Regions from separate parts of the Arthrobacter sedimenti genome, predicted to be linked through region 1. Evidence: riboswitches for the same ligand, from Rfam matches in the RefSeq annotation. Region 1 holds a riboswitch; each other region holds the start of a gene.
The links. Region 1 has a riboswitch for S-adenosylmethionine ahead of ACFO0G_RS07170 (bifunctional o-acetylhomoserine/o-acetylserine sulfhydrylase). Riboswitches for the same ligand answer to the same signal wherever they lie in the genome.
Positions count from the first base shown of each region.

Region 2: another riboswitch for S-adenosylmethionine. It lies ahead of ACFO0G_RS00945 (aminotransferase class V-fold PLP-dependent enzyme); the one in region 1 lies ahead of ACFO0G_RS07170 (bifunctional o-acetylhomoserine/o-acetylserine sulfhydrylase).
Region 3: another riboswitch for S-adenosylmethionine. It lies ahead of ACFO0G_RS12125 (DUF1737 domain-containing protein); the one in region 1 lies ahead of ACFO0G_RS07170 (bifunctional o-acetylhomoserine/o-acetylserine sulfhydrylase).
Region 4: another riboswitch for S-adenosylmethionine. It lies ahead of ACFO0G_RS15905 (cobalamin-independent methionine synthase II family protein); the one in region 1 lies ahead of ACFO0G_RS07170 (bifunctional o-acetylhomoserine/o-acetylserine sulfhydrylase).

Region 1 covers NZ_JBHSDQ010000002.1:426,541-429,741, reverse strand. The annotation lists gene ACFO0G_RS07170 (bifunctional o-acetylhomoserine/o-acetylserine sulfhydrylase) at 1-1,306, opposite strand, end outside; SAM riboswitch class IV at 1,351-1,465, opposite strand; gene ACFO0G_RS07165 (VOC family protein) at 1,617-2,255, shown strand; gene ACFO0G_RS07160 (HNH endonuclease signature motif containing protein) at 2,732-3,201, shown strand, end outside.
Region 2 covers NZ_JBHSDQ010000001.1:205,283-208,483, reverse strand. The annotation lists gene ACFO0G_RS00945 (aminotransferase class V-fold PLP-dependent enzyme) at 22-1,440, opposite strand; SAM riboswitch class IV at 1,478-1,591, opposite strand; gene hisN (histidinol-phosphatase) at 1,744-2,556, opposite strand; gene rsgA (ribosome small subunit-dependent GTPase A) at 2,602-3,201, opposite strand, start outside.
Region 3 covers NZ_JBHSDQ010000004.1:331,479-334,679, reverse strand. The annotation lists gene ACFO0G_RS12135 (O-succinylhomoserine sulfhydrylase) at 1-807, opposite strand, end outside; gene ACFO0G_RS12130 (rhodanese-like domain-containing protein) at 808-1,218, opposite strand; gene ACFO0G_RS12125 (DUF1737 domain-containing protein) at 1,215-1,478, opposite strand; SAM riboswitch class IV at 1,492-1,607, opposite strand; gene opgC (OpgC domain-containing protein) at 1,788-3,201, shown strand, end outside.
Region 4 covers NZ_JBHSDQ010000007.1:96,948-100,148, forward strand. The annotation lists gene ACFO0G_RS15905 (cobalamin-independent methionine synthase II family protein) at 149-1,357, opposite strand; SAM riboswitch class I at 1,371-1,475, opposite strand; gene ACFO0G_RS15910 (M14 family zinc carboxypeptidase) at 1,707-2,771, shown strand; gene ACFO0G_RS15915 (adenylosuccinate synthase) at 3,008-3,201, shown strand, end outside.

The sequences.
Region 1 (3,201 bases):
TCGCAGCCCTGAAGCCCGCTTCCAGGTCGGCGAGGATGTCGTCGATGTGTTCCAGCCCCACGGAAAGCCTGACGAGTCCCGGGTGCACCCCGGCCACAGCCTGCTGCTCCGGGGAGAGCTGGCTGTGGGTGGTCGACGCCGGGTGGATGACCAGGGAGCGCACGTCGCCGATGTTGGCCACATGGGAGTGCAGCTCCAGGGCGTCGACGAAGCGTTTGCCCGCCTCCGCTCCGCCGGCCAGGTTGAAGGCGACGACGGCGCCCGTCCCCTTGGGCCCGTACTTGCGGCCACGCTCGTACCAGGGGCTGGACGGCAGCCCGGCATAGGCGACCGATTCGACGTCGTGCCTTGCCTCAAGCCAGCGCGCCACTTCCGTGGCGTTGGCAACGTGGCGCTCCACCCGCAGGCTCAAAGTCTCCAGGCCCTGGGAAATCAGGAAGGCGTTGAAGGGCGAGACCGCCGAGCCCAGGTCGCGCAGGAGCTGGACCCGCGCCTTGAGGATGTAGGAGAAGTTGGCCCCCAGCGCTCCATCGGCTCCCAGATCGCGGGCGTAGACCAGCCCGTTGTAGGTGGGATCCGGGGTGTTGAAGCCTGGGAACCGTTCCGGGTCCTTGCTGAAATCGAACTTGCCGGAATCGACGATCACGCCGGCGATGGCTGTGCCGTGGCCGCCCAGGTACTTGGTGGCGGAATGGATCACGATGTCCGCGCCCCACTCCAGCGGGCGGATGAGGTACGGGGTGGAGAGGGTGTTGTCCACGATGAGGGGCACGCCGGCCTGGTGGGCGACTTCGGAGATGCCCTCGATGTCCAGGACGTCCTGGCGGGGGTTGGAGACCACTTCACCGAAGAAGAGCTTGGTGTTGGGCTGGACTGCGTTGCGCCACTGGTCCAAGTTGTCGGGGTCCTCCACGAACGTGACGGAGATGCCGAACTTTTTCAGGGTGTGGGCGAACAGGTTATAGGTTCCGCCGTAGAGGCTGGGGCTGGCCACGATGTGGTCGCCGGCCTCCGCGATATTCAGGACCGCGAACGTTTCAGCGGCCTGGCCGGAACTCAGCAGCAGCGCTGCCAAACCACCTTCGAGGCTGGCGATCCGCTGTTCCACTGCGTCCTGCGTCGGGTTGCCGATGCGGGTGTAGATGGGCGCGAGTTCGGACAGTGCGAAGCGGTTTGCCGCGCTCTCGGCTGTAGGGAACACGAAGGACGTGGTCTGGTAGATGGGCAGGGCACGGGCTCCCGCGGCACTGTCCACTTCCTGGCCGGCGTGGATCTGGCGGGTTTCGAAGGACCAACCGTTGGACATCCAAATCTCCTTTGACATGGGCCCGGCATGCTCACCGGCAGTGCGGGCCGCGCTTGCTGCCGACTCTTGCCGGACAGCCAAGTCTTCACCCGGGGCACCCCACCGCGGATGGAGGGTTGCCGGCCAGCGAGCCGGGGCTTGGCGCTGGCACTCATGACCTGCGCCAAGTCTAGGAACAGCGTTGTTGCTGTGAACAGGATTGTGACGAACATGGTCTTTTCGGCGGCCTCCCCATGGCCATTGAGTGCGCGCAAATCCAGTAAGGGTACCCTTAGCTGAGAGCCGCATCACAAAGTGCCAAGATGTTGCCATGCGCATGGATCACGTCTCTTACGCCTGTGAACACGACGGCCTCGCGGCCACCACCGAACGTATTGCAACTGCCCTCGGCGTTGAGGCAGTGAAGGGCGGGGTACACCCCCGGTTCGGAACCCGGAATATGATCATCCCGCTCGCCGGTCACAAGTACCTCGAGGTTGTGGAGGTCCTGGACCACCCCGCATCGGACAAGGCACCGTTTGGACAGGCCGTAAGGGCCCGATCCGCGGCAGGCGGCGGCTGGATGGGCTGGTGCGTCGAAGTGGACGACCTCGCCCCTTTCGAGGAACGCCTCGGCCGCTCCGCTGTCAACGGCAACCGCAAGTTCCCGGACGGGCGCGAGCTGGTCTGGAAGCAGATCGGCATCCTGGGCCTCATTGCCGATCCCCAGGTCCCGTACATGCTCAAGTGGGAGGGTGATCCCTCACTTCACCCGTCCAACGCCTACGAGAGCAGCCTCAAGATGAGCTGCCTGACCATCGCAGGCTCCGCCTCCCGGGTCACCGAGTGGCTGGGTGAGCCGGTGGAGAAGCCGCTTGAGGACGTTGCGGTCGAGTGGGTCGCACCTCACGGGACGCCGGGCATCCTGTCGGTCACGTTCGAAACCGCCAACGGGGCTGTCACTCTCTGACGCTCCAGCTTCCCTTGTTGGGAGATGAGTGCGCCGGGTCCATGCCCGGATAATCTTCGGCCGCCATGAGGTGGTGACAACGGCGTCACCACCTCATGGCGGCCGAATTCATTTAAGCAGCGGCTGCTTTCGCCTGGTCAGAGCCGCGGATTTTTCTGCGCCATGCATGTTCCTTTGCGCGCGCCGGGCGTCTGGGCTGCGGCAGGGAACCTTCGCATAGAAAACGTACGACGGCGGCTGGCGGGCTTTGTGCTCCGGCTGGCGCGCTCCGGCGCTGCATCTATTCCTTTTCGCACCACATATATTCCTGCGCCACGCATATTCCTTTTCGCGACGAGTATATGGGGCTCGAAAAGGAACATGCGCGGCGAAAACGTACGACCGCGGTACTAGACTGGCGCGCCCCCGGGCGCCGGTCCATGCCGTAAGTCTGCATGACAGGTTTGAATGTCAGTGCCTCGAGGGACGATGTTCGTATGGGAATCAGCAGGGGTGTGGGGGCAGGTGCGGAAGGCGTTCATGCCTCCGTGGCCGCTCTTGATGCCTTGGACCGGGAGGATGGGTTCCTGGCCTCCGGCACTGCTGTTGGTTCGGGTGCAGCTGTTGGTTCCGGTGCTGCTGCTGTTGGTTCCGGTGCTGCTGCTGTTGGTTCCGGTGCTGATGTGTTGCAGCGGCGGTATGAGATCCGGCTGGAACGGCTCGAAGTTATCGCCCGGCTGGAGGCGCGGCTGTCCGCGATGAAGGCACGGGACTCAGCCGAGGCCGTCGGGTTTCAGCAGGCCATGACACCGCCGGACGCGTCCCTGCACGACCGCACCTACGCGGAGATGTCCGTAGTGGAGGAAATCGCCGGAGTCCTGACCATCAGCTCCGCCGCCGCCGGGGCGTTCCTGGAACAGTCCCGGAAGGTTTGCTCCCTCCCACCCGTCTTCGAGGCCCTGGCCGC
Region 2 (3,201 bases), on a different contig from region 1:
GCCTTCTTCCCGCCAGGCTGCCTAGTCGTCGATGCAGGGCGCTGCGCCGGCCGTTCCCGGGGTGTTGGGTGCCCAGTGCGGGTAGGTGCGGGCGTCGTTTGCGGGCACCCACCGGCCTGCGTCCACTACGTAGTCCCAGCCCAAGCCCTTGCTGCGCAGCGCTCGGATGCCCGCGAGGAGGCGTTCGGCATCCTCCAGCCGTGAGCCGACGCCGAAGCTTGCCCGAAGCGAGCCTGACGGCAGGCCCAGGCGCTTCAGCAGGGGATGGGCGCAGAAGCGTCCATCGCGCAGCCCCACGCCGTGCTCGGCTGCGAGGTAGGCGGCCACCAGTCCTGCGTCATAGCCCTCCACGGAGAAGTTGACCACGCCGATGGTGTCCGTTTCCGGGTTGCTGTCCTTGAAGATCTGGTGGACCGTGACCCCGTCGATGTCCTGCAGGCCCTCCACCAGGAAGGAGCGGATGGCCGATTCGTGGGCGTGCCACCGGTCCTGGTCCAGCCCGGCGAGGACCTGCGTGGCTCGGGCCAGGGTGGCGGCTCCGAGGACGTTCGGTGAGCCCCCCTCATGGCGGGCCGGGCCACTGGCCCAGCTGACGCCGTCGAGCCTTGCTTCCTTCACCGCGCCGCCGCCGGCAAGGTGCGGGACGCCCGCGTCCAACCAGTCAGGGCGTCCCACCAGGACGCCGGCGCCGAACGGTGCGTACAGCTTGTGGCCGGAAAACGCGAGGTAGTCGATGCCGTCGGCGCTGATGTCCACCCGGCGGTGCGGTGCGAGTTGGGCAGCATCCACCACGATCCGTGCGCCGTGCTGGTGGGCCAGCGCGGCCAGGGCCCGGATGGGAAGGATCTCGCCGGTGACGTTTGAAGCGCCGGTGACTGCCAGCAGGCTGACCCCGCCCTGCTCCAGCTCCGCGCGGACGGTGTCAAGGGTGCCGGTGATCGTCTCTGCGGCGACGATGCTCCGGTGCGGTACGCCCTGCCAGGGCAGCAGGTTGGCATGGTGTTCGATGTCCAGGTAGAGCACATCGCCGTCGGGGCGGCCGTCGGTGAGGGGGAGGCAACCTGCCAGGAGGTTCAGCGAGTCCGTGGTGTTGCGGGTGAAGATGACCGAATCGTCCGGCCGGCCGCCCACGAAGTCCCGGACGATGCTGCGTGCATTTTCGTAGACCGAGGTGCTGATCTGGGAGGCGTAGCCTGCCCCGCGGTGGACGCTGGCGTAGTAGGGCAGGATCTCGTTGAGGTAGGCGGATACCACGGAGAGCGCCGGGGCCGATGCGCCACAGTCGAGGTTCGCGTACCGGACGTGCCCGCCGGTGATCAGCGGTGCCTGGATTTCCGCGCCGGTGACCGCCGCGAGGGGCCGGCCGGCAATGGCGTGGAGTTCAGCAGCAGCGGCGGCTTCGGTGATGGCGGGCTGGGGGGAGACGGTGGCAGTTGTCACAGAGACCTCACTTGACTACAGGACTCCGGCATAGTGGAATCCGCGCTTGCCGCATCCACTCCGGACCGGCCTGGTCGTCACCCGGGGCACCCCACCGCGAATGGAGGGTTGCCGGCCAGCAAACCGGGGTTTAGCGCTGGCACTCGTGACCTGGATAAAAGCGTAGGACATGCGGCGGCCCAGGCTGAACCCGCGGCAATTGTTAAGCCCTTTGTTACGCTCGTCCGAATAAACGACGGCGGACACCTCCTTTGGGAGGTGTCCGCCGTCGCTTTATTCGTTTTGCCGGGAGAACGTCAACCGTTACAGCAAATCATCCAGGTAAGGGTTCAGCCGGTGCAGGACCTCTGAGTGCAGGATGGAGTTGGTGGCCAGGGCGTTCCCGCCGAACGGTCCGTCCTCGCCTTCGAGGGAGGTAAAACGCCCCCCGGCCTCCACCACGATCGGCACCAGGGCGGCCATGTCATAGAGGTTCAGCTCCGGTTCGCAGGCGATGTCCACCGAGCCCTCGGCCACCATGCAGTACGACCAGAAGTCGCCGTAGGCCCGGGTCCGCCATACGTCCTCGGTGAGGCCCAGGAACTCATCAAGGTTCCCCCGTTCCTTCCAACCGGTGAGGCTGGAGTAGGAGAGGGAGGCATCGGCGAGGCTGGAGACGTTGGAGACGCGGAGCCGGGTGGCAGCCGCCAGGGACCTGCCCATGTACGCGCCCATGCCCTTTGCCGCCCACCAGCGCTTGCCCAGGGCCGGTGCGCTGACCACCCCCACCACGGGTTCGCCTTCATCCACCAGGGCGATCAGCGTGGCCCAGACCGGAACGCCGCGGACAAAGTTCTTGGTCCCGTCAATGGGGTCGATGATCCAGCGCCGCGAACCGTGGCCCGTGCTGCCGAACTCCTCGCCCAGGACCGCGTCACGTGGGCGGGAACGCGAGAGTTGCCCGCGGATGGCTTCCTCGGCGGCCTTGTCCGCATCGGTGACCGGCGTCAGGTCCGGCTTGGTCTCAACGTGGAGATCCAGGGCCTTGAAGCGGCTCATGGTCTGGTCATCCACGGAGTCGGCCAGGACATGTGCCAGGCGCAGGTCATCGTTGTAGCTCGAAGCGGGTTGGATCATGGTTCCAAACTACCGTCTGCCCGCGCTTCTTCCGGGGAGAACGCGTCAGTTGACGCTGCCAAGCTCCTTGGTTTCCTGTGCTTCCAGCCTTGGATCCGTGCCGAGCAGCCGCCGCAGCGACGCGAGCCGTGCGGGACCGGTGGGACCTGCGTGTCCGTCAGCCACCCAGTCGTCAAGGCCGCAGTCCACTGCGGTCGCCGTGTGCTTGCAGCCCCGTTCGCAGTTCTCGATGCCGGGGGAGAGGTCCGGGAAGGAGCGCAGGATCCGGTCAGGGTCCACGTGGGCCAGGCCGAAGGACCTGATACCCGGAGTATCAATGATCCAGCTGCCGGCCGGCGAGTCCGCCAGGCGCAGCGCCAGGGCCGACGACGATGTATGCCGGCCCCGGCCGGTCACCGCGTTGACTCCGCCGGTGGCCCGCTCGGCCCCGGTCAGCGCGTTCACCATGGTGGATTTGCCCACGCCTGAGTGTCCGAGCATGACCGTGACCTTGCCGTCCAGGTGCGCGCGGAGCCCGGCCACGGCGGCGCTGTCCAGCCGGGCCGAAAGGCCGTCGTCGGAGCGCGCGTCGATGCCCGAGGCCAGGGCGTCAGCAGTCCGGCTGATGATCACCGGGAAATCCAGGTGGGTGTAGTTGGACAACAG
Region 3 (3,201 bases), on a different contig from region 1:
GGAGTGGTTGACGCGGAGGCCCATGGTTTCCAGGCCCTTGGTCAGGACCCAGGCGTTGAATGGGGACAGCGCGGGGCCGGTGTGTCGCATCAGCTGCTTCACGGGTCCCTCGATGAACTCCTTGGTGCCCAGGATGGCACCGCCCATCACCCGGCCCTGCCCGTCGATGTGCTTGGTGCCCGAGTAGACGATGACGTCGGCGCCGAGGTCCCCGCAGCGCTGCAGCAGGGGAGTGGCGAAGACGTTGTCCGCCACCACGGTGGCCCCGGCGGCGTGCGCCAGTTCGCTGACAGCGGCGATGTCCACGATTTCCTGCATGGGGTTGGACGGGGATTCGAAGAAGACAGCCGTGGTGGGCTTGGAGAGCGCTTCGCGCCACTGGTCCAGGTCCGGCCCGTCCACGAACACCGTCTCCACACCCCATCGGGGCAGGATCTCGTTAAGGACTACGAAGCAGGAACCGAACAGCGAGCGTGCGGCCACTACCCGGTCGCCGGCTGCCAGCAGGGCACCCAGGGCCGTGAACACCGCGGACATGCCCGACGCCGTCGCGAAGCATGCTTCAGTGCCTTCGAGCAGCCGGAGCCGTTCCTGGAAGGTGGCCACGGACGGGTTGCCATAGCGGGAGTAGACGAAGCGCTCATCCTCGCCGGTGAAGGCGCGTTCAGCAGCGGCCGCGGATTCGTAGACGAAGCCGGAGTTGAGGAAGATGGCCTCCGACGTTTCCTGGAAGTTGCTGCGGTCCAGCCCGCCGCGGACTGCCTGGGTGTCGGGGTTCCAGCCGGGGGCGTCTTGGTTGAAGCTCACTTAGTTCTTTCCGAGGTTGGTGGGCAGGCCGCGGTTTTTCCAGCCATTGACGGTCCGCTCGCCGAAGCGGTCGGGATCGCCTTCGAAGCCCTCGAGGACGCTGTAGGCGGTGAATCCCGCCTGGGTGGCGGCGGTGGCCGCGGCGATGGAGCGCTTGCCGGAGCGGCACAGGAACACCAGTTCCGCCTGGGGATCCTCCGGTGCCTGGTTCGTCAGGTCCTTGATGAAGTCCGGGTTGGGGATGCCGCCGGGGAAGGTCCACTGGATGAACAGGGGGTCGTTGTCTGTGGCCTTGGTGTCGGGGATGCCGATGTGGGCCCATTCGCCCTCGGTGCGGACATCCACCAGGACGGCGCCCTGCTCCAGCTTGGCCCAGGCTTCCTGCGGCGTCAGGTCTCCGGCGTAGCTCATGCGTGGCCCTCGCCGTCGAACTCGCCCTCGAGCTCGTCCACGGCAGTGGCCACGGCGGCATCCGCCGAGGCGATGGCGGCCGGAAGGACGATGGCCTGCGCCACGATGACGGTGGTGCCGTTGAAGGTTGCCGCAGGGCTGCCGTGCAGCACGTACCCGTCGGCGAGTGCAGCGGAGATCCGCTCGCAGAACTCACGGGTGTCCGCGCCGGTAATCAGGCGGTAGGACAGTCTTTCGTCAGGGGCGGGTGCGTCAGACACGACGGATCTCCTTCTTTCACGCTTGCAGCTCGAATGGGTCGATATGCCGAGTATTCACCTGAGGCACCCCGCCGCGAAAGGGAGGGTTGCCGACCGGCCAGTCAGGGCTTGGCGCCGGTACTCATTACTCCCCAAAAACGTAACACCTGCGCTCCCGAGCCGCACGGCCGCCGTCGTCATGTTCCGTAATTCGCCGGACGCCCAGGCGACACGCGAAGGCCCGCCGCCCGATAAAGTCTTACCGGGGGCACCGCCCCGTCGCCTAAGCAACGGGCAGCAGAGCAATGAGTACCGGGGGGTCCTTGCAACATGCGGGCAGTCACATCGCACCACCACGCCGTCTGGCGGAACCGTCCGCGTTCTGCCGTCGCCTATCTGGCAACCATCGTCATCGCCTTCCTGGCCGTGCTGGCGCCGGCAGGTCCGGCGCAGGCGGCCCAGACTGCACCTGAAAACGGAAAGCCGTGGTTGGGTGCGGTCCTCGAGTGGGGCGAGGATACCGCCGCAGGCTTCAGCGACCGGCTGGGTGCCAGCCCCGCTGTCTTCGGACACGACATCACCATTCCATTCCGTGACTCGGAACGGAATGACATCGACGGCTTCCTGCAGCAGGCCGCAGCCAAAGGCTCCCACGCCCTGCTCACGGTGAAGCCGTCGGTGCCGCTGGACCAGCTCGGCACCAGCGAGGCCGAAGCCTTCGCACAGCAGGTGCACGGCCTCACCTCCGGGTTCAAGGGGCAGCTGCTGATCCGGTTTGCCCCTGACATGAACACCAGCTGGGTGGGCTGGGGCCAGCAGCCCGCCGCGTACCGCCAGGCCTTCCAAGCAGTGTCCAAGGCATTCAAGAAGGACGACGGCGGCCGGGTCGCCATGGTGTGGTCACCCTACCTGGGCAAGGACTACCCCTTTGACCGGAGCCGGAACGCGCCGCAGCCGGGAAGCGACGGGTTCGCTTTGCTGGACACGAACGGGGACGGGGCCTGGAACGGGAGCGATAACGCCTACGCACCGTATTACCCGGGCGACGACGCCGTGGACTGGGTGGGTCTTGCCGCCTACCACGACGACACGGCCGGCGGAGCCGCCGTCAACACCGTGCCCCGGGCCGGTGAACTCCAGGAGATGCTGACAGCCTCCGGGGGCGAAAACTTCTACGGCACCTATTCAGAGGGGCGCCGGAAACCCTTCCTGCTCCAGACGTCGGCCTTCTACAGCCCTTCAACGGGCGGCGCACCCGAAGCCGACATCAAAACCGGCTGGTGGGACCAGGTGGTGGGAACTGCCACCTCCCCGGGATTCGGCCGCACGGCCGCCGTCGTGTGGGATGAGCGCACCAGCACCAGGGACACCGGGGTGGCGAGCATCAGCTGGCTGCTCACCGGAAGCCCGGACATTGCCAAAGCGGCGGCGGATCGGCTGAAAGCCTCGCCGATGGTCACCGGCCCTGTGACCGATCAGGCATCCACCGGCACTTATGTCCGCGCCAACACACTTTCCGGGCCTGCTGCCTGGACTGTTGCCGCTGCCATGCTCATCCTTCTGGTGGCCCTGTGGCAGGTTCCGCGCAGGATCAATGCAGCCACGGCCTGGAGCTACCAGGATCCTTCCACCAGGGACTCGCGCGTGGACCTGTTGCGCGGCATGGCCATCGTCTTTGTGGTGGTCAACCACCTGGGCATGGCCTCGCTGTTCCAGTTGCTCACGCAGGAGGCAGTGGGCTTCG
Region 4 (3,201 bases), on a different contig from region 1:
CGGGCAGGCGCAACGCATCAGCAGCGGTTGGTTGGGGTGGGCCGGACCTCGCCGGCCTTCCCCAGTTTAGCAAGCCCCGGGAAGCGAAACGCCGGCTGCCCCTTTCCGGTGATGGAAGGAACAGCCGGCGCCCGGACTGCAGGCGTATTTACCAGAGCCGGTTGGTGGCGCGGCGGGCACCCTCGCCCAACGCCTCCAGCTTGGCGAAGGCAATCTGCGGGTGCACGCGGCCGCCCAGGCCGCAGTCGGTGGAGGCAATGACGTTCTCCCGGCCCACCACGTCGGCGAAACGGACGATGCGGTCCGCCACCAGGTCCGGGTGCTCCACGACGTTTGTGGCGTGCGATACGACGCCCGGAATGATCACCTTGCCTTCGGGGAGCTTGGTGTCCTCCCAGATCCGCCATTCGTGTTCGTGGCGCACGTTGGCAGCCTCGAAGGAGTAGGCGCCGGCGTTGACCTGCAGCACGGAGCCGATGATGTCTGCGAACGGGATGTCGGTGGTGTGCGGGCCGTGCCAGGAACCCCAGCAGACGTGCAGCCGGATTTGCTCCTGCGGAAGGTCCCGGAGGGCCCAATTGGTAGCCTCGACGCGCAATTGGATGAACTTCAGGTAGTCCTCCAACGACGGTTCGGGGTTGATCTGGTCCCAGCTCTCGGCCAGGGACGGGTCGTCGAGCTGCACGGTGAGTCCGGCGTCGATGATCGCCTTGTATTCCTCCCGCATGGCGTCGGCACAGGCGTAGACCAGTTCCTCGTCGGACTTGTAGTACTCATTGGCCACCCGGGCGCAGGAGCCGGGGGAAAGCGAGGCCACGAAACCGTCGGAGAGGCCCGCAGCGGCCAGCCCGGTCTTCAGGTTCCTGATGTCCGACGCCACAAGGTCCTGGCCCGTGTACGTCAGCGGCCCGGCGATCTTGGGCTGGGTGACCGACTTGCGGTTTGAGAGGATGCCCGAGGACGGATCGCTATAGGCGTCGTTGAACTTCTGCCGGTCGCGGCGGTCCGGAAAGGAGGTCAGGACGATGTGGCCCGGCGAGGAGCGGTGGACTTGCGAGTCGGCCCAGCGGTCCACGTTGGTCGGTTCCAGGCCGCCGAGTCGGGAAAACGAGTAGTTCCACCAAGCGCCGTAGTCCACGGAAGTGGACATGGTGTGGCCGTACTCGCCGTCGTTGGCGATGTCGACGCCCAGGTCTTTTTGTCGCTGGACAATGTCCACCACCGAGGCCTCGAGGAGATCAAGGAATTCCGGGGTGATGCCGTCGGCTTCCTTGGCCGCATTTGCTGCGATGAGTTCCGGGGTGCGGGGGAGGGAACCGGCGTGGGTGACGCGGATGTGGTCGGTGTTCAGGGACATGCTGGAATCTCTCTTTCCATCGGTCCTGGCAGTAGCACCTTCGGCCAGCAGGACTCCTGCTGGACCGTGGTTGCTGCGGCGTCATCGAGCCAGGTCTCTCGGCCGCTCCGGATGGTTCCCTCTCACTTAAAGCGAGAAGCGCGGGTCTGGGCAAGTCCTGTCCGCTTTGTGTCGCACCAGATGCCGGCGCTTACTTCTTCTGTGCTGTTGGCGTACTTACAGCTTTCGTCCAGCGTATTGACAGATTCTGTCCAGCTTGGTTGGCTCTTGTCACAGCCAAATGAGGGAAACGATGGCTGACTGCCCACTCGCACGAAGCGCATCGCACCCAAAGAAGAGGTCATTCACCGTGAACAAATCCCTGGCAACCTTCAGGAACCTTGCCCTTTCCGGCGCCCTGGCGCTCGCCGTCGTGGCCGGACCGGCGCCGCTGGCCATCGCAGTGGGCGAAGGCCCCGGCTATGACGGCAACGGCCAGATCACCACAACAAAACTGGCCACCTATGACCAGATGGTTTCCTTCCTGAAGGACCAGGACGCCAAGCAGCCCGCCATGGAACTGGAAGTCATCGGCCAGACCGTGAAGGGCCGCGACATCCACCTGGTCAAGTACATTTCCGATCCGGCCAAGCCCACCATCCTCTACCTGACCCAGCAGCACGGCAACGAACAGCTCACCACCGAGGGCGCCATGGAGTTCATCAAGCACCTGGGCACCGGCAAATCGGCGGACATCCTCAAAGGCGTGAACATCCTGGTGGTGCCCATGCTTAACGCGGATGGCGCCATGGGGGACGTCAACTTCTCCCTGGACAACTACCTCGCCAAGGGGGACCGGCACCTCACCCGCTACAACGCCCAGGGCGTGGACCTGAACCGCGACCACGTGGCCAAGGTCCAGCCGGAAACCCAGGCGCTGCACAACAACGTGATGCGCAAGTACCGGATCGACTACATGATCGACCTGCACCACCAGGGCACCCGCGCCGAGCGTGACGGCAAGCTGGTCTCCGGCTCCATCCTGTACCCCACCACTCCCAACGCAGATCCCGCCGTCGTCGAAAAGTCGAAGCAGCTGGGCGCCGTGGTCTTCAACAACGTCGACTCGACCGGCTGGGGCCACCTGGGCAAGTACCAGGGCGGCAGCGCCGAGACCATCAGCCGCAACGGCATCTCCGTGGAATACGGCATCGCCACCTTGCTCTTCGAGATGCGCGGCATGTCCGACCACTACCTGGACGGCTACGCGCTGGGCCAGCGCAGCAACGGCTACCTGATCAAGCAGACGGTCACCACGCTGACGTCCACCGCCGCCGCCATTGCGGACGGTTCCATTGCCGACGCCGACACCTCCTTCTGGGACACCCTCGCCGAGCAGACGTCCCGGCCCGCCGGGGAGGCGGACGACGAATAGCGCGCCAAGGGCCGCCGCTGCCCTATACGCCTGAAGGGCAGCGGCGGGCCAAACGGTGGACAAAGTGCCCCATCGGCTAAACTTGGGTGGTAAGAGCCCCGGGACTCTTCCTTCGCCGTGCCGTGCTGCGGCCGCGCGAAGGCCGGTATGTTCGGGGCATTCTCATGAACGGCGCTGCATAGGCCTGCCACCTGGTGGCCGGACCCGGGCAGCCCGAACGAATGGGGGAGGATCCCATGCCAGCAATTGTGATCGTAGGAGCCCAGTGGGGCGACGAAGGAAAAGGCAAGGCCACCGATTTGCTGGGCGGCCGTGTTGACTACGTCGTCAAGCCCAACGGCGGCAACAACGCCGGGCACACCGTCGTCGTGGGCGGTGAAAAGTACGAACTCAAGCTGCTGCCGGCAGGCATTCTCAGCCCCAATGCCGT